4 regions of the Aquisalimonas sp. 2447 genome follow, and region 4 is predicted to be linked to each of the others. Evidence: riboswitches for the same ligand, from Rfam matches in the RefSeq annotation. Region 4 holds a riboswitch; each other region holds the start of a gene.

Region 1 (7,111 bases), 1.2 Mb from region 4:
GCGGCGCAGGCGGCATCCAGCAGGTCCCGATCACCGGGACGGTCGCCGTAGTCGGTATCCAGCAGGGCAACGGCGGGGCCGTCGTCCAGCTCCATGGCGTCCGCATCCGGGCTGGCGGTGCCGTGGCGGTAGTAGCGGATGGTGTCACGCGGCCGGGGCTCCGGGACGTCCATGGACTCTCCCGCCTCCGCCAGCAGCCAGCGGAACAGGCCGTCGATGTGTTCCGGACTGCGGCCCTGGTAGAAGGCACGCCCCGTCAGCCAGTCGGCCTGGTCCGCGAAGCGCTCCTGCCGTTGGGCCAGGTGTTCGCGGGCATCCTCGCCGGGGTCCGGGTTGAGGGTAAGCTCGGTGAGATCGTCATCGGAGAGCCCGTCCAGCACCCGTTCGCCGCCCAGCCGCGAGAGCCGGGTGATCCGACGGTCACTGTTGATGGCCAGAATCGGCGTCTCGCCCGCCGGCGGCTGCTGCCGCATCAGCCGCTCCAGCCGCCCCACCTGGTCGCCGAACACCGCCGCCAGGAGCACCGCGTCGGCGTCCTGCCACAGGGCCGCAACTTCGCTGTCGGACTTGCCGGCAAGCTGCTCCGGCGTGCGCAGCACCACCTCGTGGTCCGGATGGGCATCCAGGAACTCGTGCGCCCCGGCCGCCATTTCGGCGGCGGAGCGCTCGGAGACGATGCCAACCACCGTCGCCGCGGAGGCGAAGGCGGGCATCAACAACAGGCAGAATGCCATCAGGCGCAACATCAACGATTCCCGTAACGGACGCTCAGGAAGGCGCTGCGGCCGGCGTTCTTGTAATCAAACTCGTCGGAACTGTTTCGCGCCGTGACGTAATCCTTGTCCAGCACATTATCGACGGTCAGCCGCGCCGACCAGTTACGGGCGAATTTCCAGCCGGCGCGCAGGTTCACCAAGCCGAAACCCGAAAGACGTTCTTCGTTCTCAGCGGCGTTGTACCTGTCACCCTGTACCAGGCCGGTGACCCCCAGTGATACCGCGCCCATTTGCCGGTCGACGTCTAGGCGCGCGCTCTGCCTCGCCCGCCGGGCGAGGCGATTGCCGGTCTCCCGGTCCCGCGGGTCCATAAGGGTCGCGGCAGCATTGATTTCTACGCTTCCTAGCCGGCGGCCGGCGGCCACCTCTAAACCCTGAATCCTGGCCCGAGCCACGTTCTGCGGGGAAAACGTGGCTGCATCGAACTGGATCAGATCATCCACATGGGTTTCGAAGAGGGCGACGTCCCAGTAGCCCGTCCGGTACTGGCCTCGAAAACCGAGTTCGGCGGTCTGGGAACGTTCCGGAGACAGATCGGGATTGCCGAAGCCGGGGAAATAAAGATCATTGAACGTCGGCGCCCGAAACGCAGTGCCGTAACTCAAGCGTACGCGGTGGGCGTTGTCCAGCCGGACGCCAATGGCGGCGGCGCCGGTTGCCCGATCACCGAACGCCTCATTGTCGTCCCAGCGAAGGCTCAACTGAAGATCGGCATCGTCCAGCACGAAAACGGTTTGGCCGAATACCGCTCGATTATCACGCCCGTCTTCGTCGTAGTCGGTGGATCCGTCCACTTCATCGCGTACGAACTCCGCACCAAAAACCACGTCGTGCGGCCCGGCCGCATGGTGGTTCTCTATGCGCGCGGTACGCGTGCGCGTGTCAAATACAGAGTCGTCGTCCACCTGCTCTTCTTCGTCGCGAGCCTCACTGAACTGAACCGACGTCAGCCAGACTGGCGAAACCGGCACAGTGAGCTCCGTTCCGGCGGCCTGCTTGACGAAATCCGTTCTACCGCCATCGAAGGCCGTCCGCCCATGCGCCCGAAAACCCGTCAAACCGAGTTCGATACCACCGTCGAACCGGTGAGACAGGCGAGCCAAGCCAGAGGTGTTCCGGAAACCCCGATCATCGCCACCTTCGCGCACCTCGACACCGTCGGTATGGAAGTGATTCAACCCCAGGCTGTAAGCCGTGTTTCCGGCGCTGCCGGAGAAGCCTGCACCGTATTCGTGAGATCCGAACGAACCCGCACCGCCCTGAATCCAGGCGGTGTCACGGTCCCGGCCGTCGGGCGTGAACGCCTGTATGACACCCCCAGTCGCGTCCGCACCATAGAGACTCGCTCGCGGCCCTCTCACGACTTCGATCTGATCCACCAGTTGCGGCGGGATGAACTGCCATGGCGGATTGCCATTTGTCGCAGATCGGATGCGGATCCCGTCGATGAGTAGCACGGTGGACTCCGCGCCGGTGCCGCGCGTGTAGATGCTGGTGCCCTTGCCGAAGGAGCCCGTGGTCGAGATATCGATACCTGGTTGCCCGCGAAGCACATCCGACAATTCGCGCGGCTGCTGCTGATCCAGGGTCTCGCGGTCGATGACGGTCACGGAGCTGAGACTCTCATCCACCGTCTGGGTGGACAGTGTCGGCGTCACCACCAGTGGGTTGAGCTGGAGCGTGGGTTCGTCGTCGGCGGCTGTCGCCAACGGAATCAGACAGGCGGTCGCCAAAGCGGCCTGGCGGGTTGAAATCATACGCATTGTGGTCCCCTTCGCCGTGCCACCCGCACGGACTTGATCTGGTTTTGGATTGGTGGCGCGTGCGGCGGGTTTTCACAGGGCGGCGGGCGCGGAGGCGGGTCTGCCGGCCTGTGCGTCGCCCTCCGCAACGCGCGGCATACCCGGCAGGCCGGTCTACGGGCTGATGAGCGGGGTGAGGGTTCATCCCTGGGCGACCGCCTTCCCGTGCATCGTGCACAGTGGCTTTGTAGCCGCCTTTGACTCAAACACCGTTGCGGGGGCAGCGCCGGACTGGGGCCGCATGCCTGGGTGGCGGGCCGGTACCGGCTTCCCGTTTCATCCCGACGCCGCATTCGGAAACGGCGAGGGACACCTGCTGGGAGACAGGCAAGCTAGCAAGGGGGTGGTGTCGAGTCAAATGCAGGGCCGTTTTTGCGGTGCATCAAGATGCACCCTACGAGGTGGTAGCGTGGCAGGTTCGTGCCAGCGTTTGGTCCAGGCGCTCCAGAGTGGCGGAGTCCGGAGGCAGACCGAAGCGCAGTGCAGACGGCTGCTCAAACAGCCGCACGAGAATGCCCTGCTGGGCCAGTTCGTGGTGGATGGTCGCCGCCTGCGGATGCGGGCAGTAGCGGAACAGCGGGGTGCCTCCGGCAGGGGGCAGTCCATGGCGCCCGAGCGTTGTGTCCAGCGCGCTGGCGGCGTCGGCCAGCCATTGGCGTGCCTGGGTCTGCCAGACGGTGTCGGCCAGGGACCGGGCCATGAGCCAGCGGGTGGGATGGCTGACCGCCCAGGGGCCCAGCACTTGGTCGAGGGCCTGGCAGACGGACTGCGGTGCGAGCAGCAGGCCGCCGCGCAGTCCCGCAAGGCCGAAGAACTTGCCCAGGGAGCGCAGCACCAGGAGTCCGTCACGGTCGGCCCAGGGGGCAAGGCTGATCCCGGGGGTCGGATCGACAAACGCCTCGTCCACCACCAGCCACCCCCCGCGGGCGGCGAGGGTCGCATGCCAGGCCAGCAGTCGGTCCACGGGAACTGCCAGCCCGGTGGGATTGTTGGGATGGATCCACACCAGCGCATCCAGTTCGGCGATCTGCCCGTCCACAGCATCGTGGGCGACGGGAACCACCGTATGCCCCGCCTGTTGCCACCACCAGGCATGCTCCGCATAACCCGGCTGCGGCACGCCAACCCGGCAGGCGGGCCGCAGCCGCGGCAGGCCCTGAATGGCGGCCTGACTACCGGCGACGGGCAGGCAGCCGGCATGCGGCGGTGCGCCGGCCCAGCGGCGGGCAACGGCGTCGAGGCCGTCGTCCGCCTCCGGCAGCCGCTGCCAGACTTCGGTCGGTACCGCGGGCACAGGCCAGGGACGCGGATTGATGCCCGTGGACAGGTCCAGCCAGTCGCCCACCGGGATGTCGTAGTCCCGGGCGGCGCGATTCAACCGCCCGCCGTGGTCAGGGCCCATAGGCCGCCTCCAACAGCAATCAGTACAAGCCACAGCATGACGGCGCGGCGGACCAGGCGAATGGCAGCGGCGATGGCGTCGGCGGCGGGCGCCGGACCGGTGCCGAGTCGTGGCCGCTTTTTCCACCCCCCGTGATAGGGCGCATCGCCCCCCAGGGTCACGCCGAGGGCGCCGGCGCCGGCAGCCATCACCGGGCCGGCGTTGGGGCTGTCCCACGCCGCCGCCTGGCTGCGCCAGCAACGCCACGCGGAGGCTGTCTGCCCCACCAGCGCGTAACTCAGCGCGGTCAGGCGAGCGGGGATCCAGTTCAGAACGTCATCCAGACGGGCGACAAACCAGCCGAAACGATGATACCGCGCCGTGCGGTAACCCCACATGGCGTCCAGGGTATTCACCAGCCGGTGCAGGATCACCCCGGGCACCCCCGCCACGATGAACCAGAACAGACTGGCGAACACAGCGTCGGCGCCATTTTCCAGCACCGACTCCACGGTGGCGACGGCGACGCCGCTGTCCTCCAGTTGCCCGGTATCGCGACTGACCAGGGCGCCCACCGCGGTGCGCGCCCCCGTCAGATCACCCGCTGAAAGGGGTGCTGCCACCGCCCGCGCATGTTCCGTGAGACTGCGCAGGCCCAGCGCCAGATAGAGCACCAGGGCCTCCAACAGCAGGACCAGTGGCAACGGGACGACCGCGATAACACCCCACGCCAGCGCCACTGGGGGCACGACCAGGACCAGCGCCGCCAGCACGCCACGCCCCGCGGCGGCCCGGCCCGGATGATTCAGGCACCGCTCCACGCCCCCGACCAGATTGCCGAACGCCACCAGCGGATGCCCTCGGCGGGGCTCTCCCAGCGCGGCGTCCAGCAACACGGCAGCAATACATACCAGGGCGATCAACATGGCAACGGCGGCACGCAAGTTCGCGAAAAGCCGGTAGTCTACGCTTGACCGGAACCTGCTTGACACCCACGAGGCCGCGACCGAACATCGGTCGCGCTTTTTTTAACGGGAATGCACCCATGAACGCAGGCCACCTTTGGGACACCCCCATCCCCGAACCGGATGAGTCGGCGTCCGACGCGGCCCGCCAACGACAGATGCGTCTGACCAAGCCCCCCGGCTCCCTGGGACGCCTGGAGGAGGCAGCGATCCGCCTGGCCGGACAACAGGCGTTGGCCACACCCTCGGTGGAGCGCGTCTATATCACCATATTCGCTGGTGATCACGGCGTCTGCGCCGAAGGCGTCTCCGCCTTTCCGCAGGCGGTAACCGGGCAGATGGTTCGCAACTTCGCTGCCGGCGGAGCCGCCATCAGCGTGCTCTCTCGCCAGCTCGACGCAAACATGGAAGTGGTGAACCTCGGCACAGCGGAGCCACTGCCGCCCCTGGAGGGCGTGCGCGATGCCACCATCATGGCAGGCACCCGCAACCTGACCCGGGAACCGGCCATGACGGCTGACGAGCGCGACGCCGCCCTGGCCGTGGGCGATGCAGCGGCCGCCAGGGCCGCGGAGGCGGGCGCGGAGCTGTTCATCGCCGGCGACATGGGTATCGGCAACACCACCAGTGCAGCCGCGGTGGCGTGCATGCTCCTCAACATGCCGCCCGGCGTACTGACTGGCCGGGGAACCGGCGTGGATGACGCCGGGCTGACCCGCAAGCGCGATGCGGTGGCCGCCGGGCTGGCGCGCCACGGCAACGATTGTTCGCCCCTGGCCGTGCTGGGCTCGCTGGGCGGCCTGGAGATCGCCGCCATCGCCGCAGCGATTCGCGGAGCCGCAGCGCGGCGGCTGCCGGTGCTCGTGGACGGGTTCATCGTCTCAGTGGCGGCACTGGTTGCGGTACAGCACAGCCCGGGGGTGGCGGCGTGGCTGCACTTCGCCCACCGCTCCCGGGAAGCCGGGCACGACACCATACTCCAGGCGCTGGAAAGCACGCCCTTGCTGGATCTGGGCATGCGGCTGGGCGAGGGCAGCGGGGCCGCCGTGGCGGTGCCACTGCTGCGGTCCGCCTGTGCAATCCAGCGGGATATGGCCACCTTCGAGGACGCAGGTGTCAGTGATGCCGAGGAGTGACTCCCGCTCCACCTGGGTGGATCTGCTGCGCCATGGTGCGCCGGAGGGCGGGCAGCGGTACCGCGGCCACCTGGACGACCCACTGAGTTCCACGGGCTGGGAGCAGATGCGCGCCGCCGTCGCCCGTGAGGCCGGCTGGGAAGCCATCGTGACGTCGCCCCTGCAGCGCTGTCACGCGTTCGCGGAAGCGCTGGCGCTGGAGCGCGACATCCCGCTGCACGTGGAGCCTGCGTTCAAGGAGATCTCCTTCGGCGAGTGGGAAGGCATGAAGACCGAGGAGATTCTGGCCCGCGACGGCGACCGGCTGGCCGCGTTCTGGTCCGACGGCGACCGTTACCCGCCACCCGGGGGCGAGAGCCTGAGTGCGTTCCACCAGCGGGTGGAAGCAGGCTGGCATCACTGGCGTGAGGCCATCCGCGGTCAGCACGTGCTCGTAGTGGGCCACGGCGGCGTGATTCGCATGATTGTCGCCTGCGTGCTCGAAGTGCCGCCGACACGCCTCATGGCCGGGCTCAACGTGCCCTACGCCTGCCGCAGCCGCATCCGCATGGACCACACCGAGCACGGGCTGCTGAGCTGCCTCATCGCCCACGGAGCGCAGGGCTGATGTGGCGCGGCCTGCTCCTGGCCATCGCCTTCCTGACCCGAATCCCGGTGCGGCTGCCGGCTGAACTGGATGCCCGAGACCAGGGAATGGCCGTCGCCGCCTATCCGCTGGTGGGCCTGGGCATCGGTTTCCTCCTGGCCATGCTCGGGGCCACGGCGACCTGGCTGGGGCTGCCAGCGCTGCCAGCCGCTGTCGTGATCGTTTCCGTTCTGGCAGCGCTGACCGGGGCGCTGCACCTGGACGGCCTGGCGGACACCGCGGATGCCTGGCTCGGCGGCCACGGGGACCGGGAGCGCACCCTGGCCATCATGAAGGACCCCACCTGTGGTCCCGCCGGCGTGGTAGTGCTGGTGCTGGCCCTGCTGGCCAAGGTCGCGGCCGTGGCCGTGCTGCTGGAGGTCCAGCACGGGTGGATCGGACTGCTGAGCGCGCCGCTGCTCGGCC
Region 2 (7,111 bases), 1.0 Mb from region 4:
CCAAGGCGGTGACGGCGGCCGGCTCCATCCCGGTGATGAGCACACTGCGCCAGGGGGTCAGGCGGAGCGTCGGTGGCGTCTCCGGCGCCAGGCGTCGCTCACGAGCCAGCACCGCCAGTCCCCGGAGCTGCCAGGCCTCCAGGGCGCCGAACGGGAATTCCGCCTGCAGCCAGCCATCCGCGGCCCGCGGCGCCTGGCGGTCGCCCGGTTCCGGGGCAACGACATCGCCGGACCATGGCGCCAGCGCGCGGCGGAACGGCGCCTCGCCCCGCTCCAGCAGTGCCGTAGCCATGCGCGGCGGTTGCCCTTCCCCGGCCAGGTCGACAAGCGCCTCCAGCAGCGCAACGACAGCTGCAGCCGTATCCTGCGGGCCGATCGTGCCCACCGGTCGGGCATCCGCCGCACGCCCTGCCAGGCCAACGCGCCAGGCAACCCCCTGCGCCACCGGCACGGCGTCCAGGCGCACGTCGGCGTAGACATCCGGGACACCCAGGGTGCCGCCGCCATCGACCACGATTCCGGTCTTGGGCGGCAGACCGCGCAGTCGCGGATGGTCGGCCACTGCATCCGCCACGGCCCGGGCCACGGGGGCGCCATCGGCCACCGCCGTTGGGTCCAGATCGGTGACCGGGGCGGCGAGGACATTGCGCACCGCCTCGCGCTCCGGGTCCGCATCCGCCACGCCGGCACGGATCAAGGCGGTCTGGGCGTCGGTCAGGGTTGTCCGGGTGACGCCCCGAAGCTGCAGGTTGCCGCGGGAGGTCAGTTCCAGCCGGCCATTGCCGTGGCGCTCTGCCGCCGCGGCAAGGGCTTCGGCCTGTTCGAGGGTCAGCCCGCCGACGGGATGGCGCACCCGCAGCAGCAACCCGTCGCCGCTGGTCATGGGTGCCGCCACGCCGGGGCAGGCACCCCGCACCTGCGGCTGTTGCGGCGTGTCATGACTCCGTGTCCGCGTCATGGCTTCACCCGTGTCCCGCGCGCCACCAGCGCCCAGGCCACGGCCCCGGTGATCACCGTGGCCAGGCCCAGCATGGTGAACGTGGTCGTCCAGGGCAGTGCCCCGCTACCCAGCAGCCCATGGCGGAAACCGTCGATGAGGTAGTACATGGGGTTGGCCAGGGACAGGCTCTGCCACGGCTCGGCCAGGCGCTCCACCGGGTAGAACAGACCGCCCAGGTAGATCAGCGGCGTGAGCACGAAGGTGGCCACCACCGAGGTGTGATCGAAGGTGCGGGCGAAGATGCCGTTGATCAGCCCGGCGAACGCGAACAGCAGGGCGGCCAGCAACGCCAGGCCCAGCGTGGCACCCGGGTGATGCAGCTGCAGCCCGGTGAGCGGCAGGGCCAGGGCGGCCACCAGCAGCCCCACCAGCAGCCCACGCAGCACACCGCCGGTGACGAAGCCGGCAACGATGAGCCAGGCGGGCATGGGCGCCACCAGCAGCTCCTCGATATGGCGCTGCAGCTTGGCGCCGAAGAAGGACAGGGTGACATTGTTGTAGGCGTTGGTGACCACCGCCAGCATGACCAGCCCGGGCATGAGGAACTCGGTGTAGCCGACACCGCCCATGGTGCCGATCTCCCGGCCCACCAGCTCCCCCAGCACCACCAGGAACAGCATCGCCGTCACCACCGAGGGCAGCAGGGTCTGCACCCAGGTGCGCAGGAAACGCCGCAGCTGCTTGACCACCATGCCCCGGTAGCCGAACCAGTACCCGGCCGCACTCATGACGCCCCCTGCGTGCCGCCGCGGACCCGCTCCAGGAAGAGCTGCTCCAGGCGATTGGTCTTGTTGCGAAGGCTCGCCACCGCCAGTCCCTGGGCGCTGAGCTCGGCGAAGAGACCGTTGAGGGGTTGGCCCCGGGGCACGTCCACCTCCAGGGTGCGCGGGTCCACCTGCCGCACCGTGATACCGCCAAGATCCGGCGGGCGCGGGTGATCGGCGGCGAGGTCCAGCACCAGGGTGTCGTGATCCAGGCCCTGGAGCAGTTCCGCGGGCGTGCCGCGCGCGGCGATGCGCCCGCCGTCGATGAACGCCAGGTCATCGCAGAGCTGCTCCGCTTCTTCCAGGTAGTGGGTGGTAAGCAGCACGGTGGTGCCGGCGGCGTTGAGCCCGCGCAGCAGCTCCCACAGGGTGTGGCGCGCCTCCACGTCGACGCCGGCGGTGGGCTCGTCCAGCAGCAGCAGACGGGGTTCGTGGACCAGCGCCCGGGCGATCATCAGCCGCCGCTTGAAGCCGCCAGAGAGCCCCCAGGCGGTCTGCCGCGCCCGGTCCGCCAGCCCCAGGAGCTCCAGCACCGCCTGGGTGCGCTGCCGGGCGCGGCGGGGGGAGAGGCCGTAGTAGGCCGCCTGGCTGGCGACGATCTCGCCCACGGGCTCGAAACTATTGAAGTTCACCTCCTGGGGCACCAGCCCGATTCGTCGCCGGGCGGCGACCGGCTCCCGCGCCAGGTCGTGGCCGAACACCCGGATGCGACCCCGCTCCAGGCGCACCAGCGAACTCAGCAGCCCGATCAGCGTGGTCTTGCCGGCGCCGTTGGGGCCCAGCAGGCCGAAGAACGCGCCCGCCCGCACTTGGAGATCCACGCCATCGAGCCCGACGCGGCCGCTGGCGTAGCGCTTGGCGAGCCCTTCCATGTGCAGTGCCGGTGTGCTCATGTGACTCCCTGTTCCGCCGTGCCCACCAGGCGCCCACCGCGGTCCACGGCGCACACGTCCAGGGCGATGTCGTCGGGCAGACGGCGGCGTGCCTGATCGAAGGCGCGGGCGCAGATGCGGTCCCCCAGCGGGATGCCCGTCTCCCGGCACAGCGCCAGGGCCTCGATGCTGGTATTGCAGGCGCGCATGCGTGCCTGCAGCTCGGCGGCTGCCCCCAGGGCCCCGGCCTCGTCGGCGAGGCCGTCCAGGTCGATACTGCACTTGCGGCTGTGGGTGTCCGCGTGGCCGGCGGCGAATTTGCTCAACTTGCCGAAACCGCCGGCCAGGGTGACCCGGGACAGGGGGTGGTGGCGGATGTACTTGAGCACGCCGCCGATGAGATCGCCCATCTCGATCAGGGCCATGTCGTCCAGGCCGTAGCGCTCCCGCGCCAGCGCTTCACTGGAGCCGCCGGTGCAGCACGCCACGTGTTCAATGCCGTTGGCGCGGGCCACGTCCACGGACTGGTGGATGGAGGCGATGTAGGCGGCGCAGGAGAACGGCCGGACGATGCCGGTGGTGCCCAGGATCGACAGCCCGCCCTGGATACCGAGCCGGCCGTTCATGGTGCGCTGGGCAATCCTTTCACCGTCGTCCACGCCCACTGTTACGTCGAAACCGCCGGCGTAGTCGGCACCGGTTGCGCACTCCAGCAGGTGATCGGTGATCATCCGGCGCGGCACCGGATTGATGGCCGGCTCGCCCACGGGCACCGGCAGACCGGAGCGGGTGACCGTGCCCACGCCGTCGCCGGCGTGAAAGACCACGCCCACCGCGGCGCGCAGGCGCACATGCGCCCAGACCCGGGCGCCGTGGGTGGCATCGGGATCGTCGCCGCCGTCCTTGATCACACCGGCCAGGGCGCCATCGGCAATGGCGGTGGCATCGTTGAGCGTGAGCTCCACCGTCTGGCCGCGCGGCAGCACCACTCCCGTGGCCGCTCCGGCGGCTTGACCCAGCGCCAGGCGCGCCGCGGCCACCGCGGCGGCGGTGGCGCACACGCCGGTACTCAGACCGGTGCGCAGGGCACCGGCCGACTCCCGGCTCTCCGGGCGCATGGTGGCGCTGGTCGTGGTTGCGTGATGATTGTCCGTCACCGGCACGTTCCTGGTCAGGGGAACCGGGGCAGGCAAGGGGGAATCAGGTGTCAACGGCTTCGGCAGGTCCGGCGCGCTTGACCCGGTTCCACCGCACCCCGCGGTTCCAGGCTCCTGCAGGCCGGTCTCCGGGCTCGTGGATGGGGGCGCGTTGCACTCCCGGCGGACTGCCTTCCCGGCGCGCCGTGGGGCGCAGCCAGTGGCGTCGATCATCCGCCCTGTCCACCTACCGTTGCGGGGGCAGCGCCGGACTTGCGATGGAGATCGCGCACCGGCTTCCCGATTCTCCTCGCAACCGGTCTGGCTGCGAGACACCTGCGGAACACGGCACCTTAGGTGAGGGGGGCGGGAGGGTCAAGTTGGCGACCTGCAGGGAATTATTTCTTATTTGTACAATCCATATACAATAATGCTGACGCCGATGACAGAGCGATACGACCATGACAGCCAACGCTGACGCCGACCGATTCGATGCCACCGTCGATCCCGCCGAGGTGGAACGCTACCGCGCGCTGGCGGACATGTGGTGGCAGCGTGACGGCAAGCTGTGGCCGCTACACGTACTGAACGAGCTGCGGACCGGTTACATCCGCGACCAGCTGGCAGCACTGCACGGCCGGGACCCCGCGGACCCGGAGCCCCTGCGCGGCCTGCGCATGCTGGATATCGGTTGCGGCGGCGGTCTGCTGAGCGAGGCCATGGCACGGCTGGGCGCCGACGTCCACGGCGTGGACGTGGTGGACAGCAACACCCAGGTGGCGCGACTGCATGCCGCCGAACAGGGGCTCGCCATCGACTACGAAACCACCACCGCGGAAGCACTCACCGAGCGCGGCGCCCGCTACGACGTCGTGCTGAACATGGAGGTGGTGGAACACGTGGCCGATCTTCCGGCCTTCATGGCGGCGGTGAACCGACTGGTGGCTCCCGGCGGCCACACGTTCGTGGCCACCATCAACCGCAACCCGGTGTCGTACGTGGTGGCCATCCTGGGGGCGGAGTACATCTTCCGGCTACTGCCCAAGGGCACGCACCAGTGGTCGCGCTTTCCCACCCCGGAGGAAATCGACACGCTGCTGCAGCGGGACGGCATCCGCGTCATTCGCCGTACTGGCGTGAAGGTCAATCCGCTCACCCGCCGCATGTGGCTGTCACCCTCGCTGAGCGTGAACTACATGCTGCTGGCGGAGCGGGGGAGACACGCCCGCGCCTGAAGAAACACCAAGCCAGGCGCGTCAGTGCATAGAGGGCGATGACAACGATCCGTTGCCTAGTGGGCGGACTCGCCGGGCTCCAGGGCGGGCTCGACCTCGATGATGCGCGCGGAACGGCTTTCCACGTCCACGTCGATGCGGTACTCGCCGGGTTGCAGCACATCCGTGGACAGCGCTTCTTCCACCACCTCGCGCTCCTCATCGGTGAGCGCGCCGCCATGCTCGTTTACAAGCTCCACTGCGTTATCCTCGGCGCCAGCAACAGCGAAGGTCAGCAGCGTGAAGCCGGCCGTGAATACTGCGCGCAACAGGAATCTCGTCATGCAAGTTCTCCACATCGGACGCCGCCCATCCCATGGCTGATAGCGACGTCATCATCGTTGGCGCCGGCGCGGCGGGCATTGCCGCGGCCCGACATCTGCAACGTCAGGGTCTCCACTGCCGGATCATCGAGGCCGGCGACCGCATCGGCGGGCGAGCGTGGAGTGATGGTACCAGCCTCGGTGTGCCCTTCGACCGGGGGTGTGCCTGGTTTCACTGCGGCGGCCGCAACCCCCTGGTGCCCCTGGCCGACATCCACGAAATCACCTACGGCGGCAATCCCTGGAACGCCTATCATCTCCAGAGCGGGCTCCTGGACGCCATGGAGTCCAGGCGACTGCGGGAGAGGGTTGCGGCGGACGTGGAATCACTCTGCGCTGCCGGGCGCGCTGGGCGGGATCCGTCCGCCGCCGACATGCTCGACCCCGAAGCCCCGCACCGCGCGGTGCGGGATTACCTGATCTCCGCCATCAACGGCGTCGCCCTCGAAGACTATGCCTGTGCCGAAGCCGCCGCCGATGATGACACTGGCGAGAACTGGATCGTCCATCAGGGGATCGGCACCCTCATGACACGCCTCGCCAACGGCCTTGACGTGGTGACCGGCTGCCCGGTGCGGTGGGTGGACACCACGGAGCCGGAGGTCCGCGTGGGAACCGATGACGGCACCTTCAGCGCCGGCGCTGTCCTGGTCACCGTGTCCACCGGCGTGCTCGCCGCAGGGGCCATCGAATTCCGGCCGTTGCTGCCCGAACGCAAGCGCCAGGCGGTGGCCGCCCTGCCCATGGGCATCGCCGAGAAGATCGCCCTGCGCTTTGTCAGCAACCCGTTCCCGTACCCGCCGAACACCTATCTGATCGTCCATGCCCCGGGCGACGAGCACGCGTTCGGGCTGCACCTTTGCCCCGCCGGCCATCCCGTCGCCGTGGGCTACGCAGGCGGACCACTGGCCGAGTGGCTGAACAGGCAGACCGACGCAGCGGCGATGGAGTTCGCCCTGGAACGGCTCGCGCGCGCGTTTGGCAACGACCTGCGGGACAAGGTCATCGCCCACACCCGAACCCGCTGGGCCGATAACCCACTGACCCGGGGCAGTTACTCCGCCGCCCGCCCCGGCGGCGGCCACGCCAGCCGCCGTGTGCTGGCCGAGCCGGTGGGAGAGCGTCTGTTCTTCGCCGGCGAAGCCACCGATCCCACGGACTTCGCCACCGTTCACGGCGCCTGGCAGTCGGGGATACGGGCAGCCCGGGAAGTGGTCCGGCAATGGGGGAAGGAAGCGGAAGATGGAAGGCTGGCGCAGGGCGACTGACTCGCAGAGTCCATCTTGATGCACCGGCGAGGATATGCCGGCCCAGCCGTAGCCAGCCCAACCGTAGGGCGGACTTTCAGGTCCGCCGATGGCGTTCGGGTAAACCACCATGGCGTGTATGCCCGGTAACGGCGGACCTGAAGGTCCGCCCTACGTTGCTTCCGGGCCGGGCCACTGGCTCGTAGGGTGCATCTTGATGCACCGCAATCACCCCGCATCCAGCCACCTTGGTTGGCCGGTCTCCAGAAGGTTCATCAAGATGCACCCTTCGTTTCCGGATCGCACGGGAAAGGTCAGTCGATCAGCGCGGTCACCATCGCCGCCACCGCCGCCACCGCCGAGACGCCCAGCAACGCCGGGCGCAACCAGTCGCGATCCAGCCAGGCCGCCAGCCGGCCGGAAAGCCAGAAACCGACAGCGACACCCGGCAGCAGGCTCAGGCCCATGAGCAGCTCCGGCACGCCGAACCGCCCG
Region 3 (7,111 bases), 1.3 Mb from region 4:
GGGTGGGGCCACGTCCATGGCCGACGCCAGCAGGAAGAGCCCGAATGTGGCGCCGTTGTGCAGGGCGTGGATGAGCACGCCGGTCCACACGCTGCCGGTGAGCCACACGGCCACACCCAGGAGCACGCCGAAGGCGACGTAGACGGGCACCAGTTGCGGCAAGCCATGCAGCCAGGCGAACACGGTGGCGGAGATGGCGATGGCAGCCGGAACGCCCCAGCGCTGGCCCACCTGGTATTGCAGACGGCCGCGCACCAGCAGTTCCTCGATGAGCGGGGCGGCCAGCAGCAACATGATCAGAAGCATCCAGAGGCCGCCGGGTTGGGCGAGGACGCCCTCCAGCACCGGCACCCAGACCTGTTCCGGCTCCGTCAGTGCGGTGAACACGGCGATGCCGCCGTAGTTGAGCACCGGGATGGCAACCAGCAGCAGGATGAAGCCGCCGGCGCTGGCCTTCGGGGGGCCAAGGCGGTAGACAGTCCACCGGCGGGCGAAACCCTTCTGCCACGGACGCAGCAGGGCGGCGAGGAACACCACCAGCGCCAGGGCCATCAGGGCGGGCCGGCCGGCGGCTGGGAGGCCGTCGAGGCGCAGCGGCCACTGGGTTAGCAGCGAGCCGGCCACGGCCAGCAAGGCGCACCAGAGTGTCAGGGCCAGCGGCTCCATGTGCCGCCAGGGAATTGCCCGCATGGACAAGTCTCACCTCAGTGTCGTCGTTTCACCCGGACGCGGCCCACCAGCCGTTTCCAGCCGATCACGGCGCCGGTGAGGCTGAACGCCAGCCCCGCCAGCGACAGGCTCAGCACCACCACGTCCCACAGCGGCCGGCGCTCCCACAGCACCGGGAAGTCCAGGCTGTGGAGGCCATTGTACAGCCAGCGCCGCCAGCGTCCGCTGTGGTCGATGCGGGATTCAATGGCCGCCGTCTCCGGGTTGATGTAGAGGGTGGTGCCGTCCGGGTCGTCGAAGCGCAGGCGAAGCACGGGCAGGGGCCGGTGGCTGCGGCGGGCGTAGTAGTAGTAGTCGTAGTCCGTGAGCCGGGTGGTCTCGGTGATGCTGCCTTCACTGACCAGCCCTTCGGCGCGGGCGGTCAGGGTGTCAGCGTCCGGCTCGAAGGGGCTGCCATCGGCCCGGCGCACGCGGCTGGTGTCGGCGCCGTGGAGGTGGACGAGCGGGGCACCGGCCTGACGGTCCCATTCCAGCTCGCGCACGCCATCGGGGGCATTGGCGAGCAACGCGGCCGGTGGAACGACAGCCTCGGTGATCAGGGGGCCATCCTCCCACGTCGCCGTCTGTTCGCGATCCGGGGCGGGAGAAGTGAACACGCGACCGGGATTCATGGACAGCAGGCCGCTCACCATGAACGTGAACACGAACACCACGCAGGCGATGCCGAGGATGTGGTGCCAGCGGTGCCAGCCCCGGTAGGGGGTCATGCGGCCGCCCTTGTAGCGCCGCCGGACACGAAGCCGCCAGATGCCGACCAGGGTGCCCGTGATGATCAGTGCGATGGCCGGCACGCACAGCCAGATGACGAACTGCCGCCACAGCTCGGGGTGCTGGCGAAGTTGCCACGGGTAGATCCAGTGCACCACAGCGCCCACCCAGTTCCAGCCCCGCTCGAAACGCGTCGTGGTCTGCACCACCTCGCCCGTGCTGGAAGATAGATAGAGCCAGGAGACGGCGTCGTCGTCCATGCGGGCGCGCACCAGGGGCCGGTGGGCGTTGAAACGCCCCGGTACGGTCCACTGGTCCACTTCCACGGGCTCCAGGGCGGCCACCTCGGCGCCGGCGTGGCGGCGTGCGGCGGCCTGGACGTCCATGTCTTCCAGCGTCAGGGGCGCGCCGGTGGCGGCATCGACGCTGTGCCATTCACCGCCTTGCCGAACGTGATACGCGGGCCGACCGGGTGCGGCGTTGAGGCGCAGGGCGTCCACGTCGCCGTAGCGCTCAACCACCGCGCCGGGAGACACCAGCTCCATATCGGCCTCCAGTGGGGGCAGCCCGGCCAGGCGGGCCTCGTCGTCCAGCGACGGGTAGCCCACGTACATGAGCACGATGCCCGAGGCGAACCACATGGCGATGAGCAGGCACAGGGCGATGCCCAGGTAGCGGTGCCAGAGGTAGATGTGCCGCTTCACCGACATCAGAAGTGCGTGCTCAGGGTGAGGTCGACGCTGCGGGACTCGCCCAGCAGCCACTGGCTGCCGCCGAACGAGCTCCAGCTCACGTGCTGCTCGTCGGTGAGGTTGCGCCCGCGCAGGGTCACTTCCGCCGAGCGGAACTGCCACGTGGCGGCGGCGCCGAACAGTGTGTACGAGGGCACATCGACGGTATTGGCATCATTGCCCTGGCGTGGGCCCACGTAGCGGGTGTTGGCTTCCAGCGTGAGCCGATCGGTGGCGAACCATTCGGCGCGCAGGTTCGCCAGGCGCTCCGGCACGTTGGGCGGGGTGTTGCCGTCGTAGCGGTCGTCCTCGGTGGCGTAGTCGGCGAACTCGGCGTTCAGTAGCGTGCCGTCCGCCTGGAACCGCCAGTCCCGCCACGGGCGGACGGCGACCTCCAGTTCCACACCCCGGGACTCCTGGCGGCCGATCTGGCGTTCCAGGTCCCGGTCGTCCGGGTCACGCACGCTGAGGTTGCGCTTGGCGATGTCGTACACGGCGATGGTCCACTGCAGCCGATCATCCCACGCGCGCTGCCGCAACCCCAGCTCGACTCCGCGGGAGCGCTCCAGGCGGTCGCCCTCGCTCCCGGGCGAGAAGGTCACGGTGCTGCCGGTGGGCTTGGCGCCGGTGGCGTACTGGGCGTAGGTGGTGACCCCGGCGGGGAGTTCCCACACGGCTCCGATGCGGCCGGTGGTCGGACGGTACCGTTCGGTGGTGCGCTCGTCCTCCCGCAGATCCTCGCCGTCCAGGCGGATGAGTTCGTGACGAAGGCCACCGACAAGACTCAGGCCGCCGCCGAGCCGCAGGCGGTTCTCGCCGAATACCGCATAGCGGTGGTTGGTGGTTCGTACACCCGGCTCAAACGGGGTATCCGAGAAGTAAAGCCCGGGATCCGGGTTGTCCACATCGACCGTATCCTCCCCTTGATAGGGTGAATTATTGCTGTGCTCGAATCGGTTGCGACTGACATCCAGGCCCACGCTCACCCGGTGGGGCAGTCCGAGCAGGGTGTGGTCGTGGATCGCCTCCAGGCGGTTGCCGAACAGCGTCTGGTCATGGGTGATCTGGATGGGCACGCTGCGGCGGATCACGTCCTCGTCGGGGTCGTAGTTGTAGGCCTCGACGTTTTTCCAGTTGCGCTCGCCGGTGTGGGCGTAGACCCGGTTGCGCACCTGCAGGCGATCCGTGGCGGCGAAGTCGGTGTCGAAGCGCAGCCAGTAGCCCTCCATGTCCATCTCGGCATCGGCTACATTGTAGTTGTTGCCGACGGTCCGCTCGTCGATGCCGCCGTCGATTACCGGGGTGCCGAAATAGGGCTCGATGTCATCACGCTGGACCTCCCCGGAGAGGGTGAACCGCAGCCGCTCGGAGGCATCGAAGCGGAGCGATCCCCCGAGGCTCTCGTACCGGGCGCCGCTGCGGTCGATCTCGCCGTCGCGCGTCAGGCGGCTGGCATCAACCCGGTAGGAGAGGCCGTCCACCTCCGTGGGCCCGCCGGCGCCGGCGGCAACCCGCGTTTCACCGAATGAGCCAGCGCCGAGCAGCAGGTCCCCGGAGCTTTGCTCCGGATCGGGCCGGCGCGGCACGAAATTGATGGCACCCGCCACCGCGCCCTCGCCGTGGAGCACCGAGGCCGGGCCGCGCAGCACTTCCACACGATCGTAGAGCCAGTTGCTGCCCGGCCTTGCGAACATGCTTGGCACCGCCACCCGGACGCCGTCGTAGAGGATGGTGATGTCGTTGCCGGTGAACCCGCGACTGGAAAAGGAGGCCGGTGCCCCCGGTGGCTCGCCGCCGGTGAATCCGCCGGCCGCTTCGACTGCCTCGCGCGTGTTCCGCACGCCGCGGGCGCGCTGGGTGTCTGCGTCGATCACCGTGGCGCTGGCGGGGAGATCCTCCAGCGGCAGACCCAGGCGGCTGGCGGTGCTTGCCGGCTGGTCGAGACCCAGTTCGTCCGTGGCTCCGGCACCTTCCACCTCCAGCACCCGGAGTGTGGTGTGATCACCGGCGGCGGCGATACCGGTCAGCGACAATGCCAGCACCAGGCTGGCGGCTGTCAGCACGTCCCCGGAGGACCGTCGTGGATTCGCGTTGCGCGCACGCTCCGTGTTCATCCTGGTTGCTCCTGTCCCTTGGTTATCAAAGCTCCTGCGGGCGAGGGACCAGGGAACGAGGAGGCGACCTGTCCGGGCGTGGTGGACAGGCGGAACGGACTGCACGGCATGGCCGACAGGCACCGAGTCGCGGCGTCCTCGCCAGCAGTGCCCCTCGCACCACCAGGAGATGTCCCGCATGAATGCGGGACGGCTCATCGGGCCGGTCTCCGGACTCGCGTGCGGGCGTCAAGACACCCGAGCGGACCGCCTTCCCGTGGCATCAGCCACAGTGGCGGGGATGGTCCGCTGCAACACGCTCACCGTTGCGGGGGCAGTCCCGGACTCGGCAGCAGCTATTGGCTCCTGCCTCACCGGGTTCCCGTTTCACCTTTCCGGCCGGAACGGCCTGAAGGCACCCGAGAGCAAGCGGTGAACCTACCGGGTGCGAGATGCCGAATCAAGCGATCCAGAAACCTGCGAAAAGGGACGGCGGCATGCGATGATCACGGGTCGGGTCGGTCACACACGTTGGTTCTGCAACGAGAGAGGCGCCAGCATGGGCGAGATGAAGTATCGGGATTTGCGCGACTTCATGGATCGGCTGGAGCGCGACGGCGAGCTCAAGCGCGTTTCCGCATCGGTGGATCCCTACCTGGAGATGACCGAGATCTGCGACCGGACCCTGCGCAAGAGCGGCCCGGCGCTGCTGTTCGAGAACCCTGTGGGCTCGCGCACGCCGGTGCTGGGCAACCTGTTCGGCACCCCCTACCGCGTGGCCCTGGGCATGGGCGCCGAGGATACCGAGGCGCTGCGGGAGATCGGCAAGCTGCTCGCCTTCCTCAAGGAGCCGGACCCACCCAAGGGCATGAAGGATGCCTGGAAACAACTGCCCATCTTCAAGCAGGTACTGAACATGGGGCCGAAGACGGTGCGCCGCCCGGAGTGCCAGGAGCACGTGGTCGAGGGCGAGAACGTGGATCTCTCACGCCTGCCCATCTGGACCTGCTGGCCCGGCGACGCCGGGCCGCTGATCACCTGGGCGCTGGTGGTCACCCGCGGCCCGCACAAGGAGCGGCAGAACCTGGGCATCTACCGCCAGCAGGTGATCGGCCGCAACCGGGTGATCATGCGCTGGCTGGGCCACCGCGGCGGCGCCCTGGACTTCCAGGAGTGGCAGCAGGAACACCCCGGCGAGCCCTTCCCGGTGGCCGTGGCCCTGGGCGCGGACCCGGCCACCATCCTGGGCGCCGTCACGCCGGTGCCGGACACGCTCTCCGAGTACGCCTTCGCCGGGCTGTTGCGGGGCAGCAAGACGGAGCTCGGCAAATGCCTGGGCTCCGACCTGCAGGTACCGGCCTCGGCGGAGATCGTGCTGGAGGGCCACATTTACCCGGACGACTGGGCCGACGAGGGGCCGTTCGGCGACCACACCGGCTACTACAACGAGGTGGACCGCTTCCCGGTGTTCACCATCGACCGCATCACCCACCGCAGCAATCCGGTGTATCACAGCACTTACACCGGCCGGCCGCCGGACGAGCCCGCCGTTCTCGGGGTGGCCCTGAACGAGGTGTTCGTGCCCATACTGCAGAAGCAGTTCCCGGAGATCACCGACTTCTACCTGCCGCCGGAGGGCTGTTCCTACCGCATGGCGGTGGTGACCATGAAGAAGCAGTACCCGGGCCACGCCAAGCGGGTGATGCTGGGGGTGTGGTCGTTCCTGCGGCAGTTCATGTACACCAAGTTCGTCATTGTCACCGACGACGACGTCAACGCCCGGGACTGGAACGACGTGATCTGGGCCATGACCACCCGCATGGACCCGCAGCGCGACAGCACCTTCGTGGACAACTCGCCCATCGACTCCCTGGACTTCGCCTCGCCGGTCTCGGGGCTCGGCTCGAAGATCGGCTTCGACGCCACCAACAAGTGGAAGGGCGAGACCAACCGCGAATGGGGGCGGCCCATCACCATGGACCCGGAGATCAAGCAGCGGGTCGATGCGCGCTGGGACGAGCTGGGCATCGACACCTGAGCAGGCGCCAGGTGGTCGTTGACCGCGGACCTTCGGGAACCGGGTCGGTTTCCGGGTGGTCCGCTATGTAAGGGCATTGGCGTTGCGGCGTTCCAGTGAACGGGGCGTTACGTCACAATGGGCGAGGCCCCTGCGGGGCGCGCCGGTGTCAGTCGCACGCACCACGGGTCACGGACATGAGCTACCAGGTCACCATTGAGCCCAGCGGTCACCAGTTCCCTGTCACCGGGGAAGAATCCGTCCTGGACGCCGCGCTCAGGCACGGGCTGATCATCCCTTACAGCTGCCGCAACGGCACCTGCCTGACCTGCATGGGCAAGGTGGTCGAGGGCGAGATCGACTACCCCGGCGGCGAGCCGCCCGACTGCCTGGACGAGACGGCGGTGGCCGTGGGCCAGGCGTTGTTCTGCCAGGCCCGCCCCACCAGTGACCTGGTGATCGAGGTGCGTGAAGTGCGGGATGCGGGCGATCTGGCACCCCGGCGGACACGCTGCCGCGTCGCGGGCATGGAACGCTTGTCCCGCGACGTCATGCGCCTGCAGCTGAAGCTGCCGGAGGCCGAGCGGCTGGCCTTCCTGCCGGGCCAGTACATCGACATCCTGCTCCGGGACGGCCGGCGGCGCAGTTTCTCCCTGGCCAATGCACCCCATGACGATGAGCTGCTGGAGTTGCACGTCCGCCATATTGAGGGCGGCGAGTTCAGCGAGCAGGTCTTTTTCAACATGGAGAAGAAGGCGTTGCTGCGCATGGAGGGGCCCTACGGGCAGTTCTACCTGCGCGAGGATGACGAACGCCCCATTCTGATGATGGCG
Region 4 (7,111 bases):
TCAATCGCTTTCTGGGCGGGCGCTATTACGCTCCGGGCCAGCGGCATTGACCACCGGCCCGGGGCAACGCCGCTGAGACCGACAGAACGTCCGGGCAGGTCAGTTACTATCCTTCGCCCGGAACGCGTATACCGGGCAGTTGATGGCATGGACCACATCCCGGGCCACACTGCCAACGGTGAGCTTGCGGAAGCCGGTGTGGCCGTGGGTGGTCATCGCTACCATGGCACCGGGATAGCCCGCCACGTACTCGGCGATGGTCTTGCCCGGATCCTTGCCGTGGAGCACGTCCCAGTTGACCTCGAAGCCGTGATTCCTGCGGATCTCGGCGGCCTTCGACTGCAGGTAGCCGGATTCCGCGGCGTCCTGAGCCAGAGCGGTGTGGTGGACGTCCGGTGATTGCACCTGAATCAGCATCAGGCTGGCACCGGTGGTCTTCGCCAGGGCGGCGGCCGGTGCGATGATCGCCTCGGAGAGAGCGGAGCCGTCCAGGCACACCAGCAGTGTCTGCAGCGGCCCCTGCCAGTCGGCGCTGAACTGCGGACCGGTCAGCACCACGGGTGTGTCTGAGCGGTTGAGGATGTCGCTGGCCACACTGCCCAGCAGGATGTCGCCAATGGCCGTGCGGGCATGGGTGGCCATGCATACCATGGCATCCGGTGATGCCTGGATAACGCGCATCAGCGTTCCTTCCTCCTCGCCGATAGGGACGGTGTTCAGGTCGGCCTTGAGCACGGAGATGGTGGGGTTCTCGATGCCACGGCGCTCGGCTTCTCCCTGAAGTGCCGTGCGCCGTTCTTCGCTCGCCGATTCGGTGGGGATGATGGAAACAATGTGCACGCTGCGGCCCGTCTGCCGTGACAGCACGTTCGCGGGCGTCAGGGCGGCGAGGGAACGCCGGCTCCACTCTACGGGGACGATGAGTTCCTGGCTGCTCATGGCGACACTCCTCTTTTATTCTTCAGTATGGTCAGGTTGTACCTGACTACTTACTTTGCCGTAGACCGATCCGCTTACTCTTGATCCGGATCAACAGAAGCCCCCGGTTTTTTCCTTGTAATGGAAGGTGATCAAGCCACTCTTTTCATTTGGGTTCGCGTTGAACCAGGAGCAGCGAATGTCCCGGGCTACAGTTCCACAGCATGACATCAACCCGCCAGATCCGCCGTCACCGCTGGACCGCATGGTGCGGGTGGCCATCGGCAGGGCGACCATGGGGCTGTCGCCCGCTGCGCTGCAGCTCGCCTACCTGGACTGGGCGGTGCACCTGGCGAGCTCGCCTGGCAAGCAAATGCAGTTGCTGGACAAGGTTCTGCGCAAGGCCGGTCGGTTCGCCCAATACTCGGTACACTGCCAGGAGGCCGGTGCCACGCCCTGCATTGACCCACTTCCCAATGATCGGCGGTTCGCGGCGGAGGAGTGGCAGCAGTGGCCGTTCAACCTCGTGTACCAGTCGTTTCTGCTGACGCAGCAGTGGTGGCACAACGCAACCACCGGCGTGCGCGGCGTGACGCCCCATCACGAGGAGGTAGTGAACTTCCTCGGGCGCCAGGTCCTGGACATGATCTCGCCCAGCAATTACCTGCTGACCAACCCCGAGTTGCTCCGCCAGACCATGGACGAGGGCGGCGCCAATCTCACACGCGGCGCCCGCTACTTCTGGGAAGACGTCCAGCGCAGCATCAGCGGCGCGGCGCCCACGGGGGCCGGGGACTATGTCCCTGGCAACAACGTCGCCGTGACGCCCGGCAAGGTGGTGTATCGCAACCGGCTCATGGAGCTGATCCAGTACGAGCCCGCAACGGCGCGGGTGCACCCGGAGCCTGTGCTGATTGTCCCGGCGTGGATCATGAAGTACTACATTCTCGATCTCAGCCCGGAGAATTCCCTGGTACGTTACCTGGTGGGGCAAGGTTATACGGTGTTCGCCATCTCCTGGAAGAATCCGGATCAGGGTGACCGTGACCTGTCACTGGACGACTACCGTCGCTCCGGGGTCATGGCCGCGCTGGAGGCGATCAATGCCATCGTCCCGGAAAAGCCGGTGCACGGTGTCGGCTATTGCCTCGGTGGGACGCTGCTGATGATCGCAGCCGCCGCCATGGCGCGGAAAAAGGATGAGCGCCTCGCCAGCCTGACCCTTTTCGCCGCCCAGGCGGATTTCTCCGAACCCGGCGAGCTGGGCCTGTTCATCGACGACAGCCAGGTCACGTTCCTCGACGACATCATGTGGGAGACCGGCTATCTGGATGGTCGGCGCATGGCCGGCGCGTTCCAGCTTCTGCGCTCACAGGATCTGATCTGGTCCACCTCCGTGCGGCAGTACCTCCAGGGCGAGCGCTACGCCATGAACGACTTGATGGCCTGGAACGCCGATGCCACCCGGCTGCCTTACCGCATGCACAGCGAGTACCTGCAGCGGCTGTATCTGGACAATGAATTTGCCGATGGCGTCTTCGCAGTGGATGACGACGCGGTGCACCTCTCCGACGTCAAGGTGCCGTTCTTCGTGGTGGGCACCGAGAAGGACCACGTGGCGCCGTGGCCATCGGTCTACAAGATCAATCGCATGGCCCGCAGTCCGGTGACCTTCCTGCTCACCAACGGCGGGCACAACGCCGGCATCGTCAGCCCGCCGGATCATCCGCGCCGCCGTTACCGCGTGCATACCCACCAGCCCGACGAGCTGATGCTCCAGACCGACGACTTCATGGAGCAGACGCCGGTCCAGGAGGGCTCCTGGTGGCCCGAGTGGCTGTCGTGGTTGCAGGCACGCTCGGGCAACAAGGTGAAGCCGCCGGAGATGGGTGCGGCCGCGGCGGGGTACGCGCCCCTGTATCCAGCCCCCGGCAAGTACGTGCACCAGAAGTGATCCCGGAGCGCAGGCTCCGGGGCAGCGATCTGGCCTCTGCCCGCTGAGGTGGGCTCCCGGGGGCTACAGAGCCAGAGGCTGTCAGCCGTTCAGCGTCTCGCCGCTGATCGGATTGCACCGCGCCTTGCGCTGGGCAGGCCCAGAAGCTGGTCCAGCGGCAGGGCGTCGGGCACTTCCAGCGAGCCGTCGCCATTCAGCAAAGTGCCGGCCCGGTGACTGACCAGCCACTGCCGCGCCCACTCAGGTGCCTTGCGGCGGGCTTCCATTTCCCTGAGCACCTGTAGCAGGTCCTCGGCGGTATCCGGATCCAGCCATTCCGGCGCCGGTGTGGTCGTAGTGCCGTGCAGGTGCTCGAGTTCCGGGCCGACGAATCCGCTCCAGCGTACAGGTTCCATGTGCACGCCCAGGCCTGCCAGTAGCCGACGCAAGGCCGGCGTCAGACGGCCGCGCAGCACCAGGGTTTCCAGTGGTGCTCCGGGCGGCCGCGTAGTGTGGGCAGTATGCAGGCTCGCAGTATTCATGGGCTTCTCCCGTGATCATCCGTGGGTGAGAAGCCGTCGCGGGGTTGGCGGGTGGTGGGTGCACCAGTACCGCGGAACCTTGGCGCGAGGCTCCCGTGACGTCTTCGGCGGTGATCGGGCTCGGCGAGTACATTCGCCATACCGTTGCGCGACAGCCCCGGATTCTCACCGGTGTTCCCCGCTGGACTCAGCATGTTGAGTCTCTGTGAAGACGAAACCCAAGATATAGGGTGGATTGGGTCGGTGCAACCCCGCCGGCGAGTTGTTACACTTTGAGGCCTTTTGACGACGGGGCGGATCAATGACGGCCACCGCGCAGGAATGGAACTGGCTTGATTTTGACGCGGAGCGTGTGCGCGCGCTGCTGGCCCATGCGAGCCAGTGCAGCCAGCATGAACCGACGGCGGATCAGATGCTGGAGGCACGCTTTCGTCACCCCGAAGCGCCGAAACCGCCCCGGGGCGAACTGCCGCCGCGCGAGCATCTGGCGCTGGACGCAGTCCCCGCGGGCCTGCAGGTGTGTATCGGCGACGGCCTGTGCCTGGTCAGTAACGGGATTGGTGGAGAAGCGCCAGCACCCGTGTTCGCGCCAGGGTGCGATCCCCGCCAGGATGGCGACTGGCGGGCGACCGTCGAAGCGGCGGCCGGGGTGGAGCAGCAGGTGCTGTTCCTGCCGGCCGATGCCGTGGATGAGGTGCTGGCCGAGGCGGGCGACCGGGTCTGGCTTGGGCTGCGTCGCGATGAGGAACGCTTCGGCGTGGAAGAGTACGGCCTGTCCCCCACGGCCAATGCGCCCAACGACGGGTGACGGCTATCCGGTGCCCGCCGCCGGGCGTCCCATCCTCAATACTGGAGCGAGGTGCATGATGCCCGGATCGATCACGTCGGCTATGGCGAGGGTGTATCGATGACGTTGACGTTGCCGGAGCGAGTGATCGACGATCTGCACTCATTCTGTGCCGACAGCGGCATTACCGTGGACCCTGAGGAATGAACGAGTCGGAACGCAAGAACCTGGAGCATGAACTCAACGCCACACTGGGCCGGGCGTGTGAAGCGGCCCGCGGGGAAATCCCCGGGTTCCAGTGGGTGACCCACGTCATGGAGTATGGCGAAGTCACCACGAACATCCATGTGGTCTGGGTGTTCGACAGTAATCGCCACCTTGCCGAGGCGTTGCGGGCGGGGCACGAGGCATACCTGAATCATCTCACCGAGGAGGCGCTGGAGGCGGCCGGCGTAACGGTAAGCGACATCCGCCAGCATGTGGACTTTGACAGTGAGGAGGAGTGCGCGCGGGCCCACGGCGGCGACTGGAAGCTGCGCCTGACCTCCGAGCCGGAGCACGTCCACTGACGCAGGAAACGACCCCCGGGGGTTGCAATCGGCCGTCGTCGTCGCCATTCCGCTCTCAGTGTTGCCTTCACTTGCCCAGAACGCGCCGAGGTGTGCCGTGCCCGTACTGCTGCTACTGCTGCTACTGCTGATCGTTGTTCCTCTGGTCGAGCTGTTCATCCTGATCGAGGTCGGTCAGGTCATTGGCGCGCTGGCTACCATTGGCCTGTGTGTGTTGACTGCCGTCATCGGGGGCGCCCTGCTGCGCCATCAGGGCCTGCAGACACTGCAGCGAGCACGCATCAACCTCGACCGGGGTGCCGTTCCGGCGGTGGAGATGCTCGAGGGGCTTGCTCTCGGGGTGGGCGGCGTCATGTTGCTGACTCCCGGGTTCGCGACGGACGTGATCGGGTTCGCCTGTCTGATTCCGGCAACGCGGCGGCTGATAATCCATGCACTGATGCGTCGCGTGCATGTCCAGTACGGGCCGGTGCAGGGGCAGACGTCCGATCGGCCGGCACAGGGTCGCGAGGCGATCGAGGGCGAATACCGGCGTGGTGATCCGCCGGAACAGCGTTGATACGCTGTGGGGAACACGCATTATTCAGCAGTGTCACACATAGCGGCAGTCCGTTTATCAGGCGGCCTTTCAGTGCCGTAGGCAATCCAGGAGTACGTTATGAGGACAGGATTGAAGACAGCCTGCGCGATGCTTGCCTTCGCGTTCCCGGTGGCGTTGATCGCCCTGGACGGGCCCGGGGCCGGCGGCGCGGCGCCGGGTACGGGGTCGGCCGCAGATCGTGCCACCGGCGCGGGGCAGGGTCAGCCGGGCATGGGTGGCCCGCAACAGCCGGGCGCCGGCCAGCCCGGCGGCGGCGAAATCGATCAGGGCCCCCCGGTTCGGGAGCGCATTCGCCAGCAACAGCAGGCAGGTGAAGACCCGCACCAGTCCCGTTCCGGCCTGGGTGTCGAGGGTGGCGGTGCCGATGCCCGTGCCGGCGTCGGTCAGCCCGGTGGAACCCAGGGGCAGCAACCTGCCGCGCCAGGGCAGGACGGCGCCCCGGGACAGCAAGGGCAGGCTCCGGGGCAACAGGGACAGGCTCCCGGTCAGCAAGGCCAGACACCGGGTCAACAGGGTGCGGCCCCTGGCCAGCAGCGCGAGGCCCCGGGTCAGCAGGGTCAGGCTCCGGGTCAGCAGGGTCAGGCTCCGGGTCAACAGGCGGCGACTCCCGGGCAGTCCGGAGCAGCGCCAGCTCAGCAGGGTCAGCAACCGGGAGCCCAGCAGCAGGCGCCTGGCGCGGGCGAACAGCCCGGGCAGATCGGTGAGCAGCAGCAAAGCCCCGGTGCCGGCGACACTGCTCCGGGGGGTAGCCCCGGCATGCAGTGACAGCGTTGCAGGGCGTGTCCCTCTTTTCCTTGAAGGCCGGTCCAGGACCGGCCTTTTTCGTTTCGGGACACTAGGACCGCCTCTACGACCGGATTCCTGGATGTTGCGCTGCCGCAATTGCTTTGCTATATTGCATCGCAACAAAGGCAGAGGGCCTTTGCAGATCCAACGAATCCAGAGGAGGTTGATCATGAGCAATGAAACCGTGACCCAGATGCAGAAGCAGTTCGACAGCACCTTCGGCGCCCCGGCGCGCACCTACGCCAGCATGGTGCTGGATCATGTCGAGCAGCTCGCGAACCTGCAGTTCGAGGCCGCCAAGGCCTACGCCGAGACCGGCGTGCAGCAGGCCCGCGCTGCCCTGGACGTGAAGGATCCGTCCGACGTCCGCGCCTATGTCGAGAACCAGCAGAAAGTTGCCAAGGATCTGGGCGAGCGTATGAAGGGCGACGCCGAGAAGGTGGTTTCCCTGAACCAGGCCTTCGCGCAGAACGCACAGAAGGTTGCCCAGGAAAGTGCCCAGAACGTCTCCAAGGCCGCCGGGCAGAGCAAGTAAGCCCGGATTCCGGTTACGAAAAAACGCCACCTTCGGGTGGCGTTTTTTTTGTGTAAAGGGACACTACTAGTCGCCGATCAGCCCCAGGAAGGGGGTGATGGAAAAATACAGTATCAGGCCGACGATCCCCATGTAGAGCAGATACCGGAGTGGGTCGCGACGGAAGAGCGAGACAAACGTTTCCTGGTTTCCCGCCCGGCGCTGTTCCTCGTATTCCGCGCGTGCCTGCTGTCGGCGGCGCTGCTGGTAGTTGTCCAGCAATGAGCGCACACGTGGGTAATCGTCCACCTCACGCAGCCAGATCGCACCCATGCTGAGCCCCCAGCGGTTGGGTGGCGTTTCGTAGTAGTCCACTGCATGCTGGCGTAACAGGTCCCTCACCTCTTCGGCTTCATCCTCGGGAACCCCGCGCAGATTCATTAACAGTTTTGCCATGGTGC

Evidence for each region. A riboswitch is a leader RNA that binds a small molecule or an ion and turns the genes downstream of it on or off. The one in region 4 is predicted to bind cobalamin.
Region 1: linked by a shared signal. The riboswitch ahead of KU884_RS00565 (TonB-dependent receptor domain-containing protein) and the one ahead of KU884_RS13600 (hypothetical protein) in region 4 are both predicted to bind cobalamin.
Region 2: linked by a shared signal. The riboswitch ahead of KU884_RS18525 (cobalt-precorrin-5B (C(1))-methyltransferase) and the one ahead of KU884_RS13600 (hypothetical protein) in region 4 are both predicted to bind cobalamin.
Region 3: linked by a shared signal. The riboswitch ahead of KU884_RS00740 (TonB-dependent siderophore receptor) and the one ahead of KU884_RS13600 (hypothetical protein) in region 4 are both predicted to bind cobalamin.

What each region holds. Positions count from the first base shown of each region.
Region 1 covers NZ_CP050695.1:121,880-128,990, reverse strand. Annotated here, with positions in the region: gene KU884_RS00570 (cobaltochelatase subunit CobN) at 1-746, opposite strand, end outside; gene KU884_RS00565 (TonB-dependent receptor domain-containing protein) at 746-2,539, opposite strand; cobalamin riboswitch at 2,668-2,910, opposite strand; gene cobD (threonine-phosphate decarboxylase CobD) at 2,973-3,980, opposite strand; gene cbiB (adenosylcobinamide-phosphate synthase CbiB) at 3,953-4,885, opposite strand; gene cobT (nicotinate-nucleotide--dimethylbenzimidazole phosphoribosyltransferase) at 5,005-6,060, shown strand; gene KU884_RS00545 (histidine phosphatase family protein) at 6,047-6,667, shown strand; gene cobS (adenosylcobinamide-GDP ribazoletransferase) at 6,667-7,111, shown strand, end outside.
Region 2 covers NZ_CP050695.1:3,904,563-3,911,673, forward strand. Annotated here, with positions in the region: gene cobG (precorrin-3B synthase) at 1-958, opposite strand, end outside; gene KU884_RS18515 (ABC transporter permease) at 955-1,692, opposite strand; gene KU884_RS18520 (ABC transporter ATP-binding protein) at 1,725-2,657, opposite strand; gene KU884_RS18525 (cobalt-precorrin-5B (C(1))-methyltransferase) at 2,654-3,754, opposite strand; cobalamin riboswitch at 3,895-4,127, opposite strand; gene ubiG (bifunctional 2-polyprenyl-6-hydroxyphenol methylase/3-demethylubiquinol 3-O-methyltransferase UbiG) at 4,234-5,007, shown strand; gene KU884_RS18535 (hypothetical protein) at 5,064-5,330, opposite strand; gene KU884_RS18540 (NAD(P)/FAD-dependent oxidoreductase) at 5,363-6,637, shown strand; gene KU884_RS18545 (sulfite exporter TauE/SafE family protein) at 6,931-7,111, opposite strand, start outside.
Region 3 covers NZ_CP050695.1:170,445-177,555, reverse strand. Annotated here, with positions in the region: gene KU884_RS00750 (CPBP family intramembrane glutamic endopeptidase) at 1-690, opposite strand, end outside; gene KU884_RS00745 (PepSY-associated TM helix domain-containing protein) at 705-2,147, opposite strand; gene KU884_RS00740 (TonB-dependent siderophore receptor) at 2,147-4,282, opposite strand; cobalamin riboswitch at 4,465-4,699, opposite strand; gene ubiD (4-hydroxy-3-polyprenylbenzoate decarboxylase) at 4,830-6,299, shown strand; gene KU884_RS00730 (CDP-6-deoxy-delta-3,4-glucoseen reductase) at 6,476-7,111, shown strand, end outside.
Region 4 covers NZ_CP050695.1:2,860,487-2,867,597, reverse strand. Annotated here, with positions in the region: gene hspQ (heat shock protein HspQ) at 1-50, shown strand, start outside; gene KU884_RS13610 (universal stress protein) at 100-939, opposite strand; gene KU884_RS13605 (alpha/beta hydrolase) at 1,118-2,872, shown strand; gene KU884_RS13600 (hypothetical protein) at 2,962-3,393, opposite strand; cobalamin riboswitch at 3,481-3,625, opposite strand; gene KU884_RS13595 (hypothetical protein) at 3,695-4,201, shown strand; gene KU884_RS19135 (hypothetical protein) at 4,253-4,387, shown strand; gene KU884_RS13590 (hypothetical protein) at 4,384-4,749, shown strand; gene KU884_RS13585 (FxsA family protein) at 4,847-5,308, shown strand; gene KU884_RS13580 (hypothetical protein) at 5,378-6,064, opposite strand; gene KU884_RS13575 (phasin family protein) at 6,306-6,671, shown strand; gene KU884_RS13570 (DUF6164 family protein) at 6,738-7,106, opposite strand.